Linked DNA regions of Persicimonas caeni. The protein of the gene in region 3 interacts with the protein of the main gene of each other region in a pairwise test. Links are inferred from orthologs where the notes say so. Each region holds a gene or a part of one and is shown on either strand. Other genes may lie near its edges.

Region 1 (5,291 bases), 3.1 Mb from region 3 along the record:
CAGCATCTCGCAGTCCCGTCTTCTCGAGGACCTGTGCATAGAGCACCTCGGCCTGCAGCGTGTTCGGCTGGAAGAAGGCGCGCGGGTGAATCTCGAATGACAGCACCTGGTCATCCGGCAAATGCATCTGCTCGACGAGCACGGGGCTTCCGTACAGGTGATGCTCGATGAAGCGCGTCGGCTCGCCGCGCACGGCGCGGTGCTGCGTCCAGTACAGCGAGCTGACCGACTCTCCCATCTGCTCGCACGCAAAGACGACGAAGCCGCAAAACATCTGGGCGATATCTGCAGCGGCCATCTCTTTTCCGTCGCATAACGCCGTCTCGTCGTGGGTCGTCGTCAGCTCGATCATACGCTCGCCGGTTCGCTTTCCCTCGCGAATGGTCAGCGTGCGCAAAAAGCCCTCGTCCTTGTTGCCCTGATACGGCGCGAGGCCGCGTTCGATGGCCCACTGTCGAACCTTGGGCAGAAACTCGGAGACGAATTCCGACTGCAGATAGCACTCGTCGAGGTTCAAGACCTCGTAGCGATAGCCCTTCGGATACAGCCCCAGCGCGAACTCGCGGTCGGCGGTGTCCCCGAAGCTAAACTCCATCTTGTTTCGGTAGTACCACGGCTCGTCTTGGCCGATGATGGGCATGACGTGGCCGGGGTCGACACCGCGCCCCTGCATCAACCCCTTGATGATGCGCTCTTTGTTGGCCAATTGGTGGCGGTACGACATCAACTGCAAGGTGCAACCGCCGCACCCCTCCCCGCGAACCTCACGTCGGCCGAAATGCTTGCAGCGCGGCTCGATGCGCATCGGCGACGGCTCCAGAATCTCGTCGATCCGCGCGGTGATCGTGCGCTTTTTACGCCGTTCGACCGACACACGCACCCGGTCGCCGGGCACGGCCTTGCGCACCTGCATGGTGTAGTCCTTCGACTCCTCTTGAGGGCCGACGACACACGGAAACGCAGCCGTGCCGAGCCCTTTGAGCGACAGACCGTCGATCTCGAGTTCGAAGGTCTCGCCGTGGCGCGGGCTATGGGGCAAATGGGGGCGTTGCTGAGTCATCATTTAATCCGTGATCGCCTCGATTTCTCCACTACTTACGCGATACGTCTGCACATCCTCGTCCAACAAGATGTAGTCGCGGTGAGTGGTCGTAATGAACACCTGTCCTTCCATGCGGCTTCGCAAGAAGTCAAAGAGAAAGCGGTTGCGCTCGCGGTCGAGCTCGCTGGAGACGTCGTCCAGCAGCAAAATCGGCGCGAAGTGATAGCGCTCCTCGAGGTGGGTGATCTCGGCAATCTTCATGGCGAGCACGAAGGCTCGGTGCTGGCCCTGGCTGGCGTAGGTCTTGACGTCGCGGCCGTTGAGGGTCGTCTTCAAATCGTCGCGGTGCGGGCCGATGAGCGTGTAGCCGCGCATGCGCTCGTCTCGCCGGGTGCGCTCGAGTCCCTCCTGCAACACCCGTTCGATGGCCAGGCGACTGTCGAGGTCGGCTTCGGTCAGGTCATCCCGGTCCGACCACTTCATGTGGTAGTGGATATCCGCTTCGAACGCTTCGTCGAAAATCGCTCGAAAGGTGCGCTGCATGATGGGTCGAAAGTGGCTCAAGAACTTGAGCCTACGCTCGATGATCCGAGCACCGTACTGGATGAGCTGCTCGTCGTAGACATTCAGCAGCGACTGGTCGGGCGAGTGGTCCTTGAGTAGCGCATTTCGCTGCCCGAGCACGTCCTCGTAGTGCTGCGTTTCGGTCGCAAACGCCGGCAGCGCGTTGAAGATCGCCCGGTCGATGAACCGGCGCCGCTCCGAGGGCGACCCCTTCAGAATAGCGATGTCTTCGGGGCCGAACATCACCACGTTGACCGTGCCGAAAAAGTCCGACAGCTGGCGCACCGGATTGTCGTTCAAAAAGATCTTTTTGCCCCGGCCGCTCACCTCCAGGCGCACGATACGCTCGGAGCCGCCGCGGTCGACCCTCGCCTCGAGCGTGGCGCCATCTTCGCCAAAACGGATGAGGTCGGCGTTGGTCTGCGGCCGAAAGCTCTTCACCGCGCTCAACAGATACACCGCTTCGAGGAGGTTCGTTTTCCCCTGGCCGTTTTCGCCGGCTAGGATGTTGAACCGCGGGTGAGGCTCGAGCTCGACATGCTCGAGGTTGCGGAAGTCTTGGAGTCTGAGGGCTTCTAACAGCATTTGGTGGGGATTTAGGGGGCTGGGGGTTTGGGGGTTTAGGCCGCGGATGCGCTGATGCGCCATCCAGAAGAGGTCTTCAGATACGCGTAAGCGGCCACGATCATTCCGATCGGACCGCTTCGCTATCTCTTTTATCCAAGACCCCTAAACCCCCAGACCCCAAACCCCTGCAGTTCAAAGGTCACAGACGCATCGGCATGACAACGAACAACACGTCGTCGTTATTCGGGTCGCGCACCAGCGTGGGCGACAGCGTGTCGATGATCTCGATGGAGACTTGCTCACTGTCGAGCACGTTGAGCACGTCGATCAGGTAGCGGTAGTTGTAGCCCGCTTTGACCGGCTGGCCGGCGTAGTCGGCCGGGATGGTCTTTCGGCCCTCACCGCTGTCGGGGTCGCTGGCGTACAGCTCGAGGCCACCCTCGCCCAGAGCCAAACGCACGTTGTGCGTCTTGGGGCTGGCGAAGAGGCTCACGAATTTGAGCGACTGGGTGAACATGTCCTTGCTGACGAACGCCTTCTGGTCGCTCTCTTTGGGCAGCACCTGGGTGAAGTCGGGGAAGGTGCCCTCGATGAGGCGCACCGACATCGACATCGGCCCCGATTTGAAGACCACGCTGTTCTCGACCAGGCCGAAGCTCAGCTCGGCGCCCTTGGGGTCGATGATACGCTTGAGCTCGGAGAGACCTTTGCGCGGAATGATGATGCCGTCGCGAAGCGCCTGCGGGGTGTTGTCGCCGGGGGTGAATTCCTCGGGGCTGGTCTCGATCTTCGACAGGCGGTGACCGTCGGTCGACACCATCAACAACGTGTCCTCGGTGGTGACGCGGAAGAAAGCGCCCGTCAGGTTGGCGCGAGCGTCGTCGGTCGACACGCTGAACAACGTCTTGTCGATCATGTCCAGCAGCACGTCGGTGCCAATGGGGTACAGGTCGACTTCGCTGGTGTCCAAGATCTGAGGGAAGTCGTCGGGGTGCGTGCCGACGATGCGGCAGGCGACGTTGCCCGACTGCAGGTTCGCCCAGTAATTCTCCTCGGTCTCGAGCTCGAGACTGTCATCCTCGAGGTTCTTGACGATGTCGAACAGGCTCTTGGCCTGAAGCGTCACACTGCCTTCCTCGAGCACTTCACACTCGCAGGACGTCGAGATGGAGGTATCCAGGTCGGTGGCGTGGAGCGTCAGTCGGTCGCCTTTGGCTTCGAGCAACGCGTTCGACAGGATGGCGAGCGTGCTGCGTTGGCTGACGACGCCCTGTAGCTTGTAAAGCTCCTCGGTCAGCGCCTGAGGGGAAATACGAATTTTCATGCGAACCACTCCACTTGTTCTGCAGTCTCTTGAACTTCTGCAGTCTGTTGACCCCGTTAATCCAACATAGCTTGGCTTCGAGTGCAAGCGAAGATGAAACGTGACAAATCCACGACGCGCTACGGCGTTGTTTTTATAACTCAGGTTCCCTTCGTTTCTTTATTACAGTCGTATTAGTAGGGGCTGTGGAAATGTGGAAAACCCCCGTAAGTGACTGAGATCCCTCGGTCGAAACGATCACAGATCGGTGTGTGCTACAATGTGGGACAAATGTGATCAAACCCCGCGCTCTTTTTCCCCAGTCGTGATCACAGAGTTTTCCCCCACAGGATCACAGGGTTTTGCACAGGGTTTTCCACAGGCTACGAAGGGTTAGAATGGGCAAGGAAGAGGTAAATACGGGGAGAAATGGGGTGAAATGGGCGATCGGGGGAGAGGTTTTGTTGGGTTTTGGAATCCCTTGCTTGTTGGTAGGGCCCCTCCGTCGGCTCAGCTACGCTTCGCCGACACCTCCCCTTGCGCTGGAAAACACGCGGGGAGGGGGAGTGCAGGAAAGGAAAGTGTTTCAACATGCGATCCTCCTCCCCTGGCCGCAGTACAGGCCTTGGGGAGGTGCCTCGCGTAGTCCGCGAGGCGGAGGGGACTCCCCGGAAAGCAAGGGCGCTCAGTCCTTGTCACGCCCCGACACAAACGCCCGCGCCAACTGAATGGCATACGACGTATCCATCGGAATACCGCCGGTCGTCTGCTTGACCAGGGCCAGAATCAGGTAGGTGCCGAAGAAGAGCCACGCGGCCGTCTTGGTGTCGACGAAGTTGGGGACGAAGCCGCGGTCCTTCCAGTGGTCGATGGCCGAGGCGATCGCTTTGAGCGCGCGCTCTTGATAGGGAAGGTAGGTCTCGCGGATATCCTCTTGGTCGAGCTCGGAGAGGACCAAAAAGATCATCTTGGCGAAATCCTCGTGCTTCTCGAGCAGGTGCACATAGTACTTGAAGCACTCGGTGATCGCCTTGACCGGATTGTCGCGGTGGCTGTCGAGGGCTTCTTCCAGGCCGTTGACCAGTCGGTCGGAGGTCAGCTGGACCGCCTCGGTGAACAGGGCGCGCTTGCTACCGAAATAGCGGTAGATGAGCGCCTCGGTGACCCCGGCTTCCTCGCTGATGCTCTTGGTGGTCGCTCCGTGATAGGTCGAGCGGGCGAAGACACGGATGGCGCTTCGCAAGATCTGCTTCTTACGTTCTTTGGCCGGCAGTCGTTTGGTCGACACGGTCTGGCTCCTGGCAGGTGCACGTCGGAAACTACGTGAGTATTCACTCACATAGGTCGCGATCGCCGTCAAGGGTCTTGTGGCGTTGCAATCACCCCACTCCGCGCGTACCCTGCACCCAAAATTGCGCTTCCCTTTATTGCAGTAGCAATCATGAGCACGAGTGACTCAGACGGAAAACTCAGCAAGCGTGAACAGCGCCGTGAGGACCGCCGCGACGAGATCAAACAGGCGGCTATCAAGGTGTTCTCCGAGCATGGCTATCACGCAGCCAAAGTCTCCCAGATTGTCAAAGAAGTCGGGGTGGCTCAGGGGACCTTCTACCTCTATTTCGAGGGGAAAGAGCAGATCTTCGGCGAGATTCTCGAGGACTTCTTGGAGCTGGTCGTCAGCACGATCGCCGCCTGGGAGCCCTCGGATCTGGACACGCGCGAGGCGCTGGGGAGCGACCTGAAGCGCGTCGGACTGTTGTTGACCGACGTGCTCATGGAAAACCGCGAGATGACGGGTATCTTTTTTCGCGAGTC
Region 2 (5,176 bases), 1.1 Mb from region 3 along the record:
CAGATCTACTGCTGGGGCCGAAAGGAGCACAAGCTGGGGACGGTCTTCCCCAGCATCTCGGGATCGGATATTCCTCACCCCGACCGCCCCATCGACGGAGGCCGTCAGTATCTCGACGTGGCCGTGGGCACCAATCACTCGTGCGGGGTGAGCGTGGCCAACGAGGTCTTCTGTTGGGGCCATAACGAGAACTATCGACTCGGCGTGTCGGGTCCTGACACGCCCACGCCCCAACAGGTTGTATTTCCCAGCCGATAGATTATCGTGGGCACCCCGTCGCCCAATCACTCGCGCCGAGGGTCAGCGTGTCCATTCATCCGGGAGCACAACTGATCGACGCAGGCAGCGTCATCGATGGCCGCTACGAGTTAACCGCTCGGCTCGGCGAGGGCGGCTTTGCGCGCGTTTGGCGTGCCCACGACCACAACACCGGCAGGCAGGTGGCCGTCAAAGTGCTCGGCCTCGAGCGCCTGCAGGGCCAGCCCGACCTGCGCCGCACGGTCCTCGAGCGCTTCGCCCAGGAAGCCCGCATCGCCGCCAGCGTCGAGCACCCCAACGTGGTGCGCATCTTCGACTACGGCACCTTCGAGGCGATCGACACACCGTTTATCGTCATGGAGTTGATGGAGGGGCACGACCTCGAGACGCAGATCTTCGAGCGCCCGTTTCTGCCGGCCGAGCGCGCGTTGCCGCTCTTCGCCGGGTGCCTCGACGCGCTCGGCTGGGCGCACAAAAAGGGCGTGGTCCACAAGGACCTCAAGCCGGGCAACGTCTTCTTCGCCAACCCGAACACCCCCGACGAGGCGTTTCGCCTGCTCGACTTCGGCACCGCCTTTCTCGACAACGCCGCCGCCGGCCGTCTGACCGCCACCGGCGAGATTTTGGGCACGCCCCAGTACATGGCCCCCGAATATATCGACGAGCAGGTCGTCAGCCCCGCGCTCGACGTCTACCAGATGGGTCTGATCTTGGCCGAGTTGCTCTCCGGGCGCCCCGTGGTCGACGCGCCGACACCCATGGCGTGCATGCTCGAGCACCTGAGCGGCGAGTACGAGCTGCCGCGCGCGCTCATGCAGAGCGCGGTGGGCCCGGTACTCCAGGCAGCGCTGCAGACCGACCCCGCCGAGCGTTTCGAAGACGCCGCCGCGTTCGCCCGGGCCCTTCGCCAGGTCGACGCCTCGCAGGTGCCGGCGATCCCTCCCGGCAAGATCCCCATGGCGCGCCCGAGCACCACCCAACTCCTCGCGCCGGGCGCCTACCAGGACACCGTGCAGATGAGCCTCGACCCACAGCGCGCCGAGACGCTGCGCGGCCTGGGCGGCCCCCGGCTCGACGAATTGCAGACCGTCCCCGGCATCTCGGCCGACCTCGCCCGCCGCCTCGTCGAGCTCGACGATGCCCTCGTCGCCTCCGAGGCCGACGACGACCTGGCCACGCGCAAGACGCAGACCTGGACCAAAGAACCCCCCGAGGTGGCGCCGCGTACCGAAACCGTCCCGCCGCCGGCTCAGACGCCGTCGCGGCGGACAATGGTGATCGCCGTCCTGGTCGCCGCCGCGCTCCTCTTGGGCGGCGCCACCGCATGGTTGCTCGTCGACGCCGGGTCGTCGACCGCGACAAAGCCGGCGAAGGAAGTCGAGTCGGCACCTGGTTCCCCAACCAAGCCCGCGCAGGAAATCAACTCGGCACCTGGTTCCGAAACCAACCCCGCGCAGAAAGCGCAGCCGGCAGAGACGACGCCCGCAGAGCCGGCGTCGAACGCCAACTCGGCAAAAGAGACGCCCACAAAGCCGAAGTCGAACGTCAAAACGGCCAAAGAGAAGCCCGCAAAGCCAAAATCGAAAACCGACGAGGCCTCTGCGACCCTCCAGAAGCCGAAATCGACAGTCGAGCAGACATCCGGTTCCGAAACCAAGCCCGAGCAGAAAATCGAGCGGACATCTGGTTCCGAAACCAAGCCCGATTCAACGACCGACGAGGCCTCTGCGACCGTCGAAAAGGCCGAATCGACGACCGAGACGGCCCCTGAGGCCGATACAGAGCCCGAATCGACCGAAGACGCCCCCTATGACTGGGCCGTCGCAGACTGACGAGCACCGCCATGACCGAAAATGCCGACCAACTCGACATCTTGAGCTTCGGCGAAGCCCTCGTCGACTTCCTGCCCGACCGGCGCGGCAAGCTGCGCCACGTCGACAGCTTCCACAAAGCTGTGGGCGGCGCGCCGGCCAACGTCGCCCTGGGGCTCGCCCGCCTGGGACGCCGCGTCGGCTTTCTGAGCAACGTGGGCGCCGACGAATTCGGCGCGTACCTGCGTGAGGCGCTCGAGCGCGAGGGCGTCGACGTCACTGGCGTACACGACGTCTCGGGCGTCAAGACCGGCGTCACCTTCGTGAGCCTCGACCACGACGGCGACCGAAGCTTCTTGTTCTTTCGCGAGCCGAGCGCCGACCTGAGCGTCACCCCCGACGACGTCGACGAGGCCCTCGTCGCCCGCAGCCGCATCGTCCACCTGGGCAGCAACCTGATGACCGAGCCCGACCCGCGCGCCGCGACCTTGCGCCTGCTCGATCTGGCCGAAGAGCACGGCTGTCTGGTGTCGACCGACCCCAATATTCGCCTGCACCTGTGGAAAGACCACGCCGAGACCCGCCGCCAGGTCGACGCCCTGCTCCGCCGCTGCGACCTCATCAAGCTCAACGACGACGAGCTCGCCTTCGTCGGCGAGGGCAAGTCGGCGCGCGAGGTGTGGGAAGACATCATTCGGCCCAACGGCGCGCTCGCGCTCGTGGTCACGCATGGCGCCGACGGCGCCGAAGTCTTCTGCGGCGACGTACACGCCCGGGTCGACGCGCCCGAGGTCGAGGTCGTCGATACGACCGGGGCGGGCGATGGGTTTGTGTCGGGCATGCTCACCGCGATTTGCGAGGCGGTCGGCGAAGCTGAGCTTCGCGAGAGCATCGCCTCGTGGGACGAGGCGCAGTGGGAGCGTGTGCTCGGGTTGGGCTGTGCGTGCGGGGCGAAGGTGTGTGAGCAGTTGGGAGCTACGCCGGGATTGCCCCGGCGTGGGGAGGTGTGAGTGCATACCTGCAACACCTAGACGCCCCGCCCCACCTCAACTATGGTCACCTCGTCAAGTACGCCCCGTTCTTTCGAGGTAATCAATGTTCGTTTCAAGCCGCCTGTCCGCCCTTCTCCTCGCCGTCGCCCTCGTCGCGAGCGCCTGCACGCAACCGCAGACCAAGCCCGACAAGGCCGAGCCGCCCAAAAAAGACCCGGTGGCCGTCAAGGTCATCTCGTTCAACGACCTGCACGGCAACCTGGAGGCCCCGTCGGGCAAGGTGACCGTCGACGGCGAGCGCGTCGAGGCGGGCGGCGTGGCGTTCATGAAGGCGTATGTAGACAAGCTCAAAGGCGAGCACCCCAACACCATCGTGGTGTCGGCGGGCGACCTCGTCGGAGCCAGCCCGCTGGTATCTTCGGTCTTTCACGACGAGCCGACCATCGAGGCGATGAACCAGCTCCCCCTCGACCTCATCGCCGTGGGCAACCACGAGTTCGACGAGGGCTGGGAAGAGCTGCTTCGCCTGCAGAACGGCGGCTGTCACCCGGAGACGGGCTGCCAGACCGGCGAGAGCTTCGAAGGCGCCAAATTCCAGTTCCTGGCGGCCAACGTCATCAAGAAAGACGACGGCAAGACGATCTTTCCGGCGCACCAGGTCAAAGAGTACGACGGGCTGCCGGTCGGCTTTATCGGCCTGACGCTCGAGGGCACCGACAAGATCGTGTCGCCCGAGGCCGTCGAGGGCCTCGAGTTTCGCGATGAGGTCGAGGTGATCAACGAGTCGACCGCCGCGCTGCAAAGCGAAGGCGTCGAGGCCATCGTCGTGCTCATCCACGAGGGCGCCCGGCCCAGCAAAGAGCTCGACTCGGTCAGCGACTGCGGCGACATCGAAGGCCCGGTGGTCGACATCGTCAAAAACTCGAGCGAGGCGGTCGACGTCTTCGTGACCGGCCACTCCCACAAGACCTACGTGTGCGAGATCGACGGCAAGCTCGTCACCAGCGCCAAGTCCTACGGGCGCCTGCTCACCGAGATCGACCTGACCCTCGACCCCGAGACGCGCGACGTCGTCGAAAAGAAGGCGGTCAACCACGTCGTCTACAACGACAAAGAGCCCGCCAACACCCAGATGGCCGAGCTGGTCGAGACCTACGTCGACAAGTCGGCCGCGGTGGCCAACCGCAGCGTGGGCACGGTCACCGCGAGCATCTCGCGCGAGGCCAACGAGGCCGGCGAATCGGCGCTGGGCGACGTCATCGCCGACGCCCAGCTCGCCGCCACGAAGGCCGCCGACAAGGGCGGCGCCCAGGTCGCCTTCATGAACCCGGGCGGCATCCGCTCGAGCCTGGAGGCCAAGGACGCCACCGCCGAGAAGCCGGCCACGGTCACCTACGAAGACCTGCACCGCGCCCAGCCCTTCGGCAACACCCTGATGACGATGACCCTGACCGGCGCCCAGATCCACGACCTGCTCGAGATGCAATGGTCGGGCTCGCACCCCAAGATTCTGCAGGTCTCCGAGGGCTTCAGCTACACCTGGAACCCCGACGACGCCCCGGGCGACCGTGTCGACCTCGAGCAGATCGAGCTCAACGGCCAGCCGATCGACGCCGAGCAGGGCTACCGCGTGACGGTCAACAGCTTCCTGGCGTCGGGCGGCGACGGGTTCACGATTTTGAAGGAAGGCACGGAGCGCCGACCGGGGGCGATCGACCTGGACGTGCTCGCCGACTACTTCGAGCTGAACTCACCGGTCGAGCCCGGCTCACAAGACCGCATCAAGCTGGAGGAATGAGGTTTCGGGGGCCTCTTGGCCTCGCTTCCCTCGGTGCGGGGGCATCTTGCCCTCGCTTTCAAGCCTACGCTGCATTTGATTTCGACCAATCTGAGTCAGGCATAGCATACTCATCCCACCACGCCTTCGACTCCTCCTCGCTACAAAGCGGTCTCCCCAACTCCCTCGGCTTCTCCTCTTCCTTCCAACGTCGCTCGTACTGACGCCGCCACTTCCAGTCATCTTGACCCACCGCATCCGCATTGTGCCAGATGTAGTGGCGCACCCGTTCGAGTTCTTCCTCGGTACGCACGAGTCTATCAAAATAATCAGCCTGC
Region 3 (5,087 bases):
AAGCCCGAGGAGCGCGAGTCGACCTGGAGCCTGTGGAATATCACCCCGATGGTCGCCATCGGCATCGGGATCGCCCAGGGCATCGCAGTTACGCCAGGCTTCTCGCGCGCCGGGCTGACGATCACCATCGCCCTGGCGCTCGGGATCATGCGCGTGCAGGCAGCACGCTTCTCGTTTCTCATCTCCATCCCGGCAATTTTGGGCGCGCTCGTTCTCAAGTTCGACCTGACGATGTTCACCGAGGCGACGACGACCGAGCTCATCGCCTTCGGCGCAGGGGCGTTGACTGCGGCGGCGGTGGGGTATGCGAGTATTTTGCTCTTGGTTGAAATGCTCAAGAAGGCCAGATTCCACCACTTTTCGTGGTATTGCTGGGTGGTGGGTATTTTGGGCGTTGCGCTGTTGTAGGCGTTGCTTTTTGGCGCCCCCTTTTAGCGACGCTACGCTTTTCGACGCCCCCCATCCGAGCCGCGCTGTACTGCGCGCGTCCCACCTTCCCCGAGGGGAAGGGATGCCTTAGCTCCTCTGAATCACGACGCTTCTCGCAACAGCAGCCCTTCCCCTGGGGGAAGGTGCCGAGCGCGCAGTACAGCGCGGCTCGGATGGGGGGCCGCATAAAGCTACGCTCACGCACACTCGACATCCCCCACCTCGTGCGCATTCTCCCAACAACCTCAACACGCGGAGAATGACCATGCGCAACTTGCTGCTCTTCTGCATCGCCCTCGCCACCCTCGCCGCCTGCTCCCCCTCCGAGCCCAAGCCGGACCCGCAGCCCGCCGAGCAGGAGCCGGTGAAGGCCGACACGGCCAACGAGCAGGCCAACGAACAGGCCAACGAACAGGCCAACGAGACCATCACCGACCGCATGGCCAAGGAGCACGCCGGTGACGAGCCTACGGCGAGTGACGGGGCCAAGCAGGCGCCCGCCACCGAGGTCGTCGGCAAAGAGGTCGAGTACTTCTCGCGCGCCGGCGAGCCCATCACGGGCTACCTGGCCGAGCCCAAAGACGCCGCAGAAGACCTGCCCGCGATCATCGTCATCCACGAGTGGTGGGGACTCAACGACAATATCCGCGCGATGACCCGCCGGCTGGCCGGCGAGGGCTACCGGGCGCTGGCCGTCGACCTGTATAACGGCGAGACCGCCGACACGCCCGAGAAGGCGCGCCGGCTGATGAACAAGACGATGAACAACGACAAGGCCGCGCTCGTGAACCTGTCGGCGGCCAGACGCTGGATGGAAGACGAGTACAGCCCCAGCGCGATGGGCATCATCGGGTGGTGTTTCGGTGGAGGGTGGTCGCTGCGCGGCGCGCTCAACATGAAGGAGAACGTCGACGCGGTGGTCATGTACTACGGGGAGGTCAACACCGACGAGTCGCAGCTCGCCGACCTGAAGGCCCCGCTCCTGGGCATCTTCGGCGCCGAAGACCAGGGCATTCCGGTCGAGAACGTGCGCGAGTTCGACAAGACCCTCGAGAAGCTCGACAAGAATGCGACCATCCAGATCTTCGAGGACGCCGGCCACGCCTTCGCCAACCCGTCGGGCAAAAACTACGACAAAGAGGCCGCCCAGAAGGCCTGGGAGCTGACGACGGCGTTTTTCGACAAGCACCTCGAGTAACAGTGGAGGGGGGTTCGACCCCCGTCAGTTTTGCTCGGGGGGCAGACGCCCCCCCCTCCCTACCCCCCCTATTTCTGCTCGGGGACCAGAACTTTGGGGACCCCTACCCCCCTCATTTCTGCTCGGGGACCAGAACTCTGGGGACCCCTACCCCCCTCATTTCTGCTCGGGGACCGAAAATTTTTGAGGTCGACTCAAAAAAATTTTGCCCCCGGACCAGAAATTTTTGGGGTCGAACCCCAAAAATCGCGGTCTGGGGGCAGAAGTCACATGGCCCCATCCCCCCCTTGTTCTGCCCCAGTATCAGACATCGGCCCGGTCGACTCGCGTAGGGCGTGACCGGAAACCAGGTGCAATCACGGAGGACTTTCGTCTTTCGGTGCGAGTGCTTCCAGCTCTCGCTTACGAGGGCAAGATGCCCACGCACCGAACCTCTTTTCGGTGCGAGTGCTTCCAGCTCTCGCTGGCGAGGGCAAGATGCCCTCGCACCGAGCCTCTTTTCGGTGCGAGTGCTTCCAGCTCTCGCTTACGAGGGCAAGATGCCCACGCACCGAACCTCTTTTCGGTGCGAGTGCTTCCAGCTCTCGCTGGCGAGGGCAAGATGCCCTCGCACCGAACAAATAGGGCAAGATGCCCTCGCCCCCGTTACGCCCCCACGCGGCGTTTCATCTCGGCGATCGTATCGGCGTACGACTCGCTCTTGAAGATGCCGCTGCCCGACACCAATACGTTGGCGCCGGCCTCGTAAATCTCGGCGATATTGTCGACCTTGACCCCGCCGTCGACCTGAACGCGCATGTCGGTGCGCCCGTGGCGCTCCAAGAGCTCCTGCAGGTCGCGCAGCTTTCGCAAGGACTGCGGGATGAACGACTGGCCGCCGAAGCCCGGGTTGACGCTCATGATGAGCACCATGTCGAGGTCCTCGACGACGTACTCGACCACGTCGAGCGGCGTGCCCGGGTTGATGGCCAGCGAGGCCTTGCCGCCGGCTTCGTGGATCTGCTGGATCACACCGTGGGTGTGGGCGGTCGCCTCGGGGTGGAACGACAGGTAGTCGGCGCCCGCCTCGACGAATTTGGCGGCGTAGAAGTCGGGGTCCGAGATCATGACGTGGACGTCGAGCACCGCGTCGGGAAACTCGCCGCGCAGCGCTTTCACCACCGGCAGACCGATGGTGATATTGGGCACGAAGTGGCCGTCCATCACGTCGACGTGCAGCCAGTCGGCGCCGGCGTCGAGCACCGCCTGGCACTCTTCGGCGAGGCGGGTGAAGTTGGACGAGAGAATCGACGGGGCGATGAGTGGCTTCATGAGGGACTCGCTGGGTTGAACTTGGGTTTCACCACGGAGCACACGGGGACACGGAGACACGCTTTTTATTATTGCTTTTCCCCCGTGCCCCCGTGTGCTCCGTGGTGATTACATCTCTAGCAGCTCTTAGCTCTTCCGACGAAGACGCGCCGCAAAGAACGCGTCCGTGTCGTGCTCGAGCGGATCTAGCGTCAATTGGGCGTCTCCATCAACGTATTTTTTCCAGTCGACCTCGGCGCCGGGGCCGCTTTCGGGGGCGCCGGTGCGCTCGAAGTCGCCGTGGCGCTCGAGGAAACGCTCGACCTGCTTGGGGCCTTCTTCGGTGGTGAAGGTGCACACGCTGTAGGTGAGCGTGCCGCCCGGACGTACCAAGGTGGCGGCGACGTCGAGCAGCTCTGCTTGCAGCTTGGTGAGCGCGAAGATGTCCGACTCGCTTCGCCTCCAGCGGGTCTCGGGGTGGCGTCGGATGACGCCCAGGCCGCTGCACGGGGCGTCGATGAGCACCAGGTCGAAGGTCTCGTCGGTCTCCTGGGCGAAGTCTTGGAGGCTTGCGACCTGCGTGGTGAGCCGCTCGCGCATGCCGGCGCTGTCGGCGGCCGTGCACAACATGTCGATCTTGGTGTCGGCCGGGTCGACGGCCACGACCCCGCCGGTGGGGCCGACGAGTCGCGCCAGGTGCAGGGTCTTTCCGCCAAGGCCCGCGCAGCCGTCGAGGACCGCAAGGTCGGGCTCGGCGCCTGCGTACAGCCCGATGAGCTGGCTGCCCAGGTCTTGGACGCCCCACTTGCCGTCGGCGATGCCGGCGCGTACCGCGTCGCTCATCGAGGCCGCCCGCAGCGCGCCGGGCACGCCCTCGACGGGCTCGACGCCCTCGGGCAGCTCGACGTCGTCGGCGAGCAGGCGAAGGTATAGCGGCGGGCGGGTGTCGAAGGCCTCGGCGAGCTTTTCGGCGCGCTCCAGGCCCCAGTACTGCAGCATGCGGTTGGTCATCCAATTGGGCAGCGAGTAGCGCTCGCCCAGGTAGCGCGCGGGCTTGCGCTCGCGGCCCTTGTCGCTCCACCAACGCACTTGTTTCGACTGATTCGCCTGCTTCGCCTGGCCCCTTTTGCGCACGATGCTCCGCAGCACGCCGTTGACCAGGCCGGCGGCCGCCCTGCTCGGCCCGGCCTTGGTGATCTCGACCGCCTCGTCGACCGCGGCGTGCGCGGGGATGCGGTTCAAGAAGAGCAGCTGGTAGACCGCCACCCGAAGCGCCACGAGCACGGGCAGGTCGAGCCCGTCGATGCCCCGGCGCACGAAGTCGCCCAACACCTTGTCGAGGGAGCGCTGCCAGGTGAGCGTGCCGTAGACCAGCTCGGTGGCCAGCCCGCGGTCACGCGCGTCGAGGCCGCTTCGCTCCAGGGCGGCGTCGAGCGCGATGTGGCTGTAGGCGTCCTCACGCTCGATCGTCTCGAGCACTTCCTGGGCGAGTTGTCGGGGATTGAGTTCAGACAAAGCAATCGCCTTCGCTGATTTCGTAGCCACACAAAAAGTCGCGCACGCCCATCGCCTTGCGGCAGGGGGCCTGCACCTCCAGGCACTCGATGGCGCCTTCGCCGCAGGCGACGACCAGGCGCTCGTTCGAGACGTCGACGTCGAGCACCTCGCCCGGCTCGCCAGCCTTTTCGCCGAGCAGGTCCTCGACCGGGCGGGCGAGGTGGAATTTGATGCGGGTCTGCTCGCCGTCGTGCTCGTGGAAGGCGAACGCGCCCGGCCACGGGTTGAACCCGCGGATGTGGTTGGCGACCGCCGCGCTCGACTTCGTCCAGTCGATATGGCCGTCTTCCTTCGACAGCATGCACGCGTAGCTCGACTCGTCGTCATTCTGCGGGGTCGGCTCGAGCTCGCCCTGGGCGAGCTTGTCGAGGGCGCCCACGATGACCTCGCGGCCGAGCTCGGCCAGGCGGTCGTGCAGCTCCTGGGCGGTCATGTCGGCGGGAATATCGACCTCGTGCTTCTCGAGCATCGGGCCGGTGTCGAGCCCAACGTCCATCTGCATGATGGTCACGCCGGTCTTCTCTTCGCCGTGGACGATCGCCCAGTTGATGGGCGCCGCGCCGCGGTATTTGGGCAACAGCGAGGCGTGGATGTTGATGCAGCCGAGCCGGGG
Region 4 (5,323 bases), 830 kb from region 3 along the record:
GAGGACCCACAGGCGCTCACAGGTGACGGCCATCGGCACTTCGCCTTCAATATTTGGTCGGCGCCCGTCAAATTCGACAACGTCAAAGTCTACGACTTGGCCAAGTAAGTTGTCGTCGTTGCCGAATACGCTACCGGTCTGCTATATTCGCTGAAAGGCTTCCTTTTTTAAGTTCAGCGCAAGACGGGCGAATGGACACTAGATTAATCCTTCAAATTACCCTCGGGGTGCTTCTCGCCCTGATTTTAGTGGTCGGCGGACTGATCACCTATGAACTGACTCGCGACGCGAGTACGCAGGTGGTCGAGCGGGTCGTCGAGAAAGAAACCGACGAAAAGGAAAAGGAGAACCCGTGGGCCTCCGAGGCCAACCGAAAGGCGGCCATCAAATTGGTCAAGCGCCAGACGGTGGAGGGGATGCCTGAGGAAGAAGGCGACGAGGAAGAGGCCGCCGAGGCCACGACCGTGGCCGACATCCTGGATGATGCGAAGTTCGTCAAAGAGAAGCTCAAGATCACCAGCGCCAAGCCCAGTGGCTGGGAGGCGACCTGGTGGGGTGAAACGAAGTACGGCCCCCAATACTACTTGGTGCGCTATGCCTTCGAAGACGCCAATATCCGCATCGGACCGGCTTGGCTTGTCGACTTGAAGGGGCAGAAGGTCGTCCCCAAAAACGTGCTCGCCAAGGTCGCACAAACCCCCAAGAAGGGTGTGGAGTCGGATTATTACGACAAGGCCCAACAGGTCGTTGCCGCCATCACCAACCACCGCTTCGAGTCCGGGGTGAACTTGGGCGGCGCTTTGTTGCTCTACTTCAAGGAGCGCGCCGAAAGCTCCGATGAAGACACCATCTTGGGCTGGACCATTGATCACGACCGCGGCAATAAGTTCGACGCCTATTTTCAGTGGGTCGAAGAGGGCTCGCCGACCTACGCCGAGTTCAAGTTCGACTACGACCGCAAGGCGCTTCGAGCGATCAACCTGCAGGCAGCTGACATCATGCGCGCTGGCGAGGAGTTCGATCAGAAGAATCCGGTCGACATCATGCCGCAAGAGTTCGACAGCAAGAAAAAGCGCTTTGTCGACGGCGCCTGCAAGAAGATGCCGCGCCACCCGGGCTGTCGCTCGCTGGTGCACGTGCTGTCGAATGACGCCCTCATCGAGTCGCTCGAGTGGATGCTCACCGCGCAGGCCAAGACCCGCGAGGAATTCGAGGTCTGCAAGAGCAAGGGCAACTGCCGTTTCATGCCCCAGAAAAAGGACAAGAGCGTCTACCGCATCCTCTACGTTTACAATCTCGAGAAGAAGGATAAGTTCGACCGCAGGCACGTTGAAGAAGAGTGGGCGTGCAAGCACAGCCTGAAGGCCGGCGACGAGGAGAAGTCGGACGATTGGGCATCCAAAGGCAACTGCATGGCCTGGGATATCGACGTAAAGAGCGGTGAGATCACGCCGGTCGACCAGACGAGCACCTTGGCCTATCGAGCTATCCACCCGCGCTCGTAGCGACACGAGCGCCCACCGACTCCAAGAAATCTATGGACCGCGATGAACTCGTGCGACTCGCCGGCGAGAAGCTGGCGAGTTCGATCTTTCGAGACGCGCCCACCGACGTGGCCTCCCTCGAGGCACGACCGATAGGCGAGTTTACGGGCAATGAGGTGCGTCTCTTCATCTACCGTGACGTCCTCGATGAGCTCGCCTTCGCCGCATCATACCGCCACGAGCCGTCCTTCGCGGTGCTTATCGGCGCGTTCGCCGTCGACGACGTCGGCCCTTTCCTCGAGGTGACCGGCTTCTCTCGCTTCCAGCACATCGCCACGCTGGACACCCTCTACAATTCGCTCAAGCCCGAACTCGACGATATCGTCGACGAGGTGTCCATGCAGCGAACCCCTGAGGACCATATCGTGGGCGTCTTTGTCGGCGCGCGGGGCTCGGGCGGCAAGTTGTCCGCCGAGGTCGCCAGAGCGCACCTGAGCCTCTTCAACGTGCCTTACCAGGTGGCCGTGGTCTCCGATCCCGACGCCAGCCAACTCGGCGTCTACGCTCGCCCGCCGGCGAGCCGGTTCTACAACTCCCCGTTCTGGGTGGTGGAAGTGAAGGGAGAGGAAGGGGAGAGAGCGGGGGAGGAAGAGTAAGGCTTACCTATCCTAACCCGTCTTCCTCCATCCTCAACCTTCTTCCACCTTGATGTTGACGAACGCGCACGAATGTTGTGTCAATGTCACGCGACTCAGAACTTTTTAAGACGACCTCGAAGACGACAACTTTCCAGACAAGGACGAGAAGATGCACCATCACATGGATGAGCAGACCGGCGGCAGTTTCATCGCAGACATCGTGGCACGCGAGATCCTCGACAGTCGCGGAAACCCGACCGTCGAGTGCGACGTGTATCTCGAAGACGGCACCATGGGGCGCGCAGCGGTGCCCAGCGGCGCGTCGACCGGCGAGCACGAGGCCGTCGAGCTGCGAGACGGCGGCGACCGCTACGGCGGAAAAGGCGTGCGCAACGCAGTCGACAACGTCCACGACAAAATCTTGCCGGAGCTCGAGGGGTACAACGCCGTCGACCAGACCGGCATTGACATGTTGATGTGCGAGATCGACGGCACCGACAACAAAGGTGAGCTGGGCGCCAACGCGATCTTGGCGGTGAGTATGGCCACGGCGCGCGCAGCGGCGAACTACCTGGGCATGCCGCTGTACCGATATATCGGTGGGCTGACCTCGACGGTGCTGCCCGTGCCGATGATGAATATCGTCAATGGTGGCGCGCACGCCGACAACACCGTCGACCTTCAGGAGTTCATGGTCGTGCCGGTGGGCGCCGAGACGTTCAGTGAGGCGCTGCAGTGCGGGGCCGAGATCTTCCACTCGCTCAAGCGGGTGTTGTCGAGCCGCGGCTACAGCACCTCGGTGGGCGACGAGGGCGGCTTTGCGCCCAACCTTGGCAGCAACAAGGAGGCGCTCGACCTGATCATGGAAGCGATCGACAAGGCCAACTACAACCCGGGCGACCAGGTCCGCCTCGCCCTCGATTGTGCGGCCAGCGAGTTCTACGACGCTGACAAAGGCGTCTACACGCTCGAAGGTGAGGGGCGCTCGCTGGGAGCAGAAGAACTCGTGAGCTTCTACGCCGAACTGTCCGACCTGTACCCGATCATCAGCATCGAGGACGGCCTCGACGAGAACGACTGGGACGGCTGGGCGGCGCTGACCGACGCGCTGGGCGAGCGCGTTCAGCTCGTCGGTGACGACCTCTTCGTGACCAACACCGAACGACTCGGCCGAGGCATCGAGAGCGGTGTGGCAAACTCGATCCTCATCAAGGTCAATCAGATCGGCACCATCACCGAGACCCTCGACGCCATCGAGATGGCTCATCGCTCCGGGTACACCTCGGTGATCAGCCACCGCTCCGGTGAGACCGAAGACACCACCATCGCCAGCCTGGCAGTGGCCACGAGCAGCGGCCAGATCAAGACGGGCAGCCTGTCGCGCTCGGATCGCGTCGCCAAGTACAACGAGCTTCTGCGCATCGAGCAGGAACTCGGCGACTCGGCGATTTACCCGGGCATCGACGCATTTGGTGGGCTAGGCTGAGGCCCTGCGAGCTGCCGAGGCGCCGCCTCGGCAGCTCGCCCATGCGCACACCCCGATTGACACCCCCCCCCCCCACACGTTACTACCCAAACCTTGCCGACGCCGGAATAGCGGCGTGGTTCACGGCATTGTTTATAGCCGTAAATCGGCCAAGTGGATTCCAACACCCGAGAAAGCCCAAGATGAGTAACGAACTGAGCTCGAAAATCGACGACCTCAAAGAGCGTCTGACCGAGCTCCGGAGGTATCTTTGACCTGCCTCAAAAGCAGGCACGCCTCGAGGAGCTAGACGCCATCAGCCAGGACCCCAGCTTCTGGGACGACTCCGACCGCGCTCAAGAGTTGATGAAGGAACGCGGCGAGATCGAAGGGCTTCTGGAAAAATTCGACGCCCAGCAGACCAACGTCGAGGAGGCGCGTGTCTTCATCGAGCTGTCCGAGGAAGTCGGCGGCGATGAGGATTCGCTCGCCGAGGCTCGTAATCTGCTGCAGCAGACCGAACGGGAAGTCGAGTCGCTCGAGACTCGCCGCATGCTCGGCGGAGAGCACGACGACCACAACGCCATCTTCTCGATCAACTCCGGCGCCGGCGGCACCGAGAGCCAGGACTGGGCGGACATGCTTCTGCGCATGTACCTGCGCTACATGGAGAAGAAGGGCTGGAAGGCCGAGATCACCGACAAACAAGACGGCGAAGAGGCCGGCATCAAAGGGGCCGACATTCTGGTCAAAGGCGAGTACGCCTACGGGATGCTCAAGGCCGAGGCCGGCGTCCACCGTCTGGTGCGCATCAGTCCGTTCGATAGCAGCAGCCGCCGCCACACGAGTTTCGCAGCGGTATCGGTCGCCCCGGAGATTGACGACGACATCGAGATCGAGATCAACGACTCGGATCTTCGCATCGACACCTACCGCGCCTCGGGCGCTGGTGGTCAGCACGTCAACCGGACCGATTCGGCGGTGCGTATCACCCACCAGCCGACCGGCATCGTCGTTCAGTGCCAGAACGAGCGCTCGCAGCACAAAAACCGCGCCACCGCCATGAAGATTCTGCGCGCCAAGCTCTATGAAAAAGAGCTGCGTGAGCGCGAAGAGCGCGCCGCTGCCGAGCACTCCGAGCAAAAGGACGTCGCCTTCGGCAGCCAGATCCGGTCCTATGTGTTGCACCCGTACAAGCAGGTCAAGGACCTGCGCACGGGCGTGACCATCGGCAACACCGACTCGGTGCTCGACGGTGACCTCGACGAGTTCATCGAAGCCTACCTGCTCCAGCAGGGCGGCGAGACCGAAGAGGAGCCCGCCGAGGCGAGTTGACGCATCTCGTGTGCAGACGTCGCCCGAGGGCGGCGTCACTCATTACCCATCTAAGAGGCTTTTCGAGCCGACATGTCCTACGAACGATTCATCGGGCTTCGCTACTTGATGGCCAAGAAGCGAACCCAGGTCGTCTCCATCATCACGCTGATCTCGATCTGCGGGGTCGCCCTCGGGGTGACCGCGCTGATCGTGGTGCTCAGCGTTATGGGCGGCTTCAAAAAGGACCTCAAAGACAAGATCTTGGGGACCAAGGCCCACGCCGTAGTCCAAGCGGCCGAGGGAGACGATTTGGTCGACGCCGGACAGGTGGCCAAGACGGCCGCGGCGATGGAAGGTGTCACGGGCGCCGAGCCGTTTCTGGAGGCCGAGGTCATGGTCTCGAGTCCCACGAACCTCAG

Evidence for each region.
Region 1: the proteins of rpe (region 3) and dnaN interact in binary tests that used the Escherichia coli proteins (3 or more experiments, as listed by UniProt). The link is inferred for Persicimonas caeni from one-to-one orthologs.
Region 2: the proteins of rpe (region 3) and FIV42_RS20065 interact in binary tests that used the Escherichia coli proteins (3 or more experiments, as listed by UniProt). The link is inferred for Persicimonas caeni from one-to-one orthologs.
Region 4: the proteins of rpe (region 3) and eno interact in binary tests that used the Escherichia coli proteins (3 or more experiments, as listed by UniProt). The link is inferred for Persicimonas caeni from one-to-one orthologs.

The regions. Positions count from the first base shown.
Region 1 is NZ_CP041186.1:3,404,345-3,409,635, forward strand. What follows is about bases 1,436-4,348. They hold dnaN (DNA polymerase III subunit beta), read right to left. Parts: upstream 3,498-4,348; coding sequence 2,373-3,497; downstream 1,436-2,372. Other genes in these bases: recF (DNA replication/repair protein RecF), read right to left, coding at 1,436-2,191; FIV42_RS12640 (TetR/AcrR family transcriptional regulator), read right to left, coding at 4,162-4,348. In the rest of the region: 23S rRNA (uracil(1939)-C(5))-methyltransferase RlmD, read right to left, coding at 1-1,060; more of recF, read right to left, coding at 1,064-1,435; more of FIV42_RS12640, read right to left, coding at 4,349-4,764; FIV42_RS12645 (TetR/AcrR family transcriptional regulator), read left to right, coding at 4,918-5,291. UniProt on the Escherichia coli protein: Confers DNA tethering and processivity to DNA polymerases and other proteins. Acts as a clamp, forming a ring around DNA (a reaction catalyzed by the clamp-loading complex) which diffuses in an ATP-independent manner freely and bidirectionally along dsDNA.
Region 2 is NZ_CP041186.1:5,453,540-5,458,715, reverse strand. What follows is about bases 1,293-4,090. They hold FIV42_RS20065 (carbohydrate kinase family protein), read left to right. Parts: upstream 1,293-2,101; coding sequence 2,102-3,079; downstream 3,080-4,090. Other genes in these bases: FIV42_RS20060 (bifunctional metallophosphatase/5'-nucleotidase), read left to right, coding at 3,165-4,090; FIV42_RS20070 (serine/threonine protein kinase), read left to right, coding at 1,293-2,090. In the rest of the region: FIV42_RS30265 (RCC1 domain-containing protein), read left to right, coding at 1-258; more of FIV42_RS20070, read left to right, coding at 306-1,292; more of FIV42_RS20060, read left to right, coding at 4,091-4,859; FIV42_RS20055 (transposase), read right to left, coding at 4,924-5,176. UniProt on the Escherichia coli protein: Catalyzes the ATP-dependent phosphorylation of fructoselysine to fructoselysine 6-phosphate. Functions in a fructoselysine degradation pathway that allows E.coli to grow on fructoselysine or psicoselysine.
Region 3 is NZ_CP041186.1:6,534,669-6,539,755, reverse strand. The notes cover bases 1,106-3,814. They hold rpe (ribulose-phosphate 3-epimerase), read right to left. Parts: upstream 2,939-3,814; coding sequence 2,273-2,938; downstream 1,106-2,272. Other genes in these bases: rsmB (16S rRNA (cytosine(967)-C(5))-methyltransferase RsmB), read right to left, coding at 3,065-3,814; FIV42_RS24245 (dienelactone hydrolase family protein), read left to right, coding at 1,106-1,627. Also shown: FIV42_RS24250 (undecaprenyl-diphosphate phosphatase), read left to right, coding at 1-408; more of FIV42_RS24245, read left to right, coding at 695-1,105; more of rsmB, read right to left, coding at 3,815-4,432; fmt (methionyl-tRNA formyltransferase), read right to left, coding at 4,425-5,087. UniProt on the Escherichia coli protein: Catalyzes the reversible epimerization of D-ribulose 5-phosphate to D-xylulose 5-phosphate.
Region 4 is NZ_CP041186.1:7,366,660-7,371,982, forward strand. The notes cover bases 1,505-4,449. They hold eno (phosphopyruvate hydratase), read left to right. Parts: upstream 1,505-2,291; coding sequence 2,292-3,608; downstream 3,609-4,449. Other genes in these bases: FIV42_RS27375 (hypothetical protein), read left to right, coding at 1,505-1,505; FIV42_RS27380 (hypothetical protein), read left to right, coding at 1,538-2,140. In the rest of the region: FIV42_RS27370 (hypothetical protein), read left to right, coding at 1-108; more of FIV42_RS27375, read left to right, coding at 192-1,504; FIV42_RS27395 (FtsX-like permease family protein), read left to right, coding at 4,995-5,323. UniProt on the Escherichia coli protein: Catalyzes the reversible conversion of 2-phosphoglycerate (2-PG) into phosphoenolpyruvate (PEP). It is essential for the degradation of carbohydrates via glycolysis.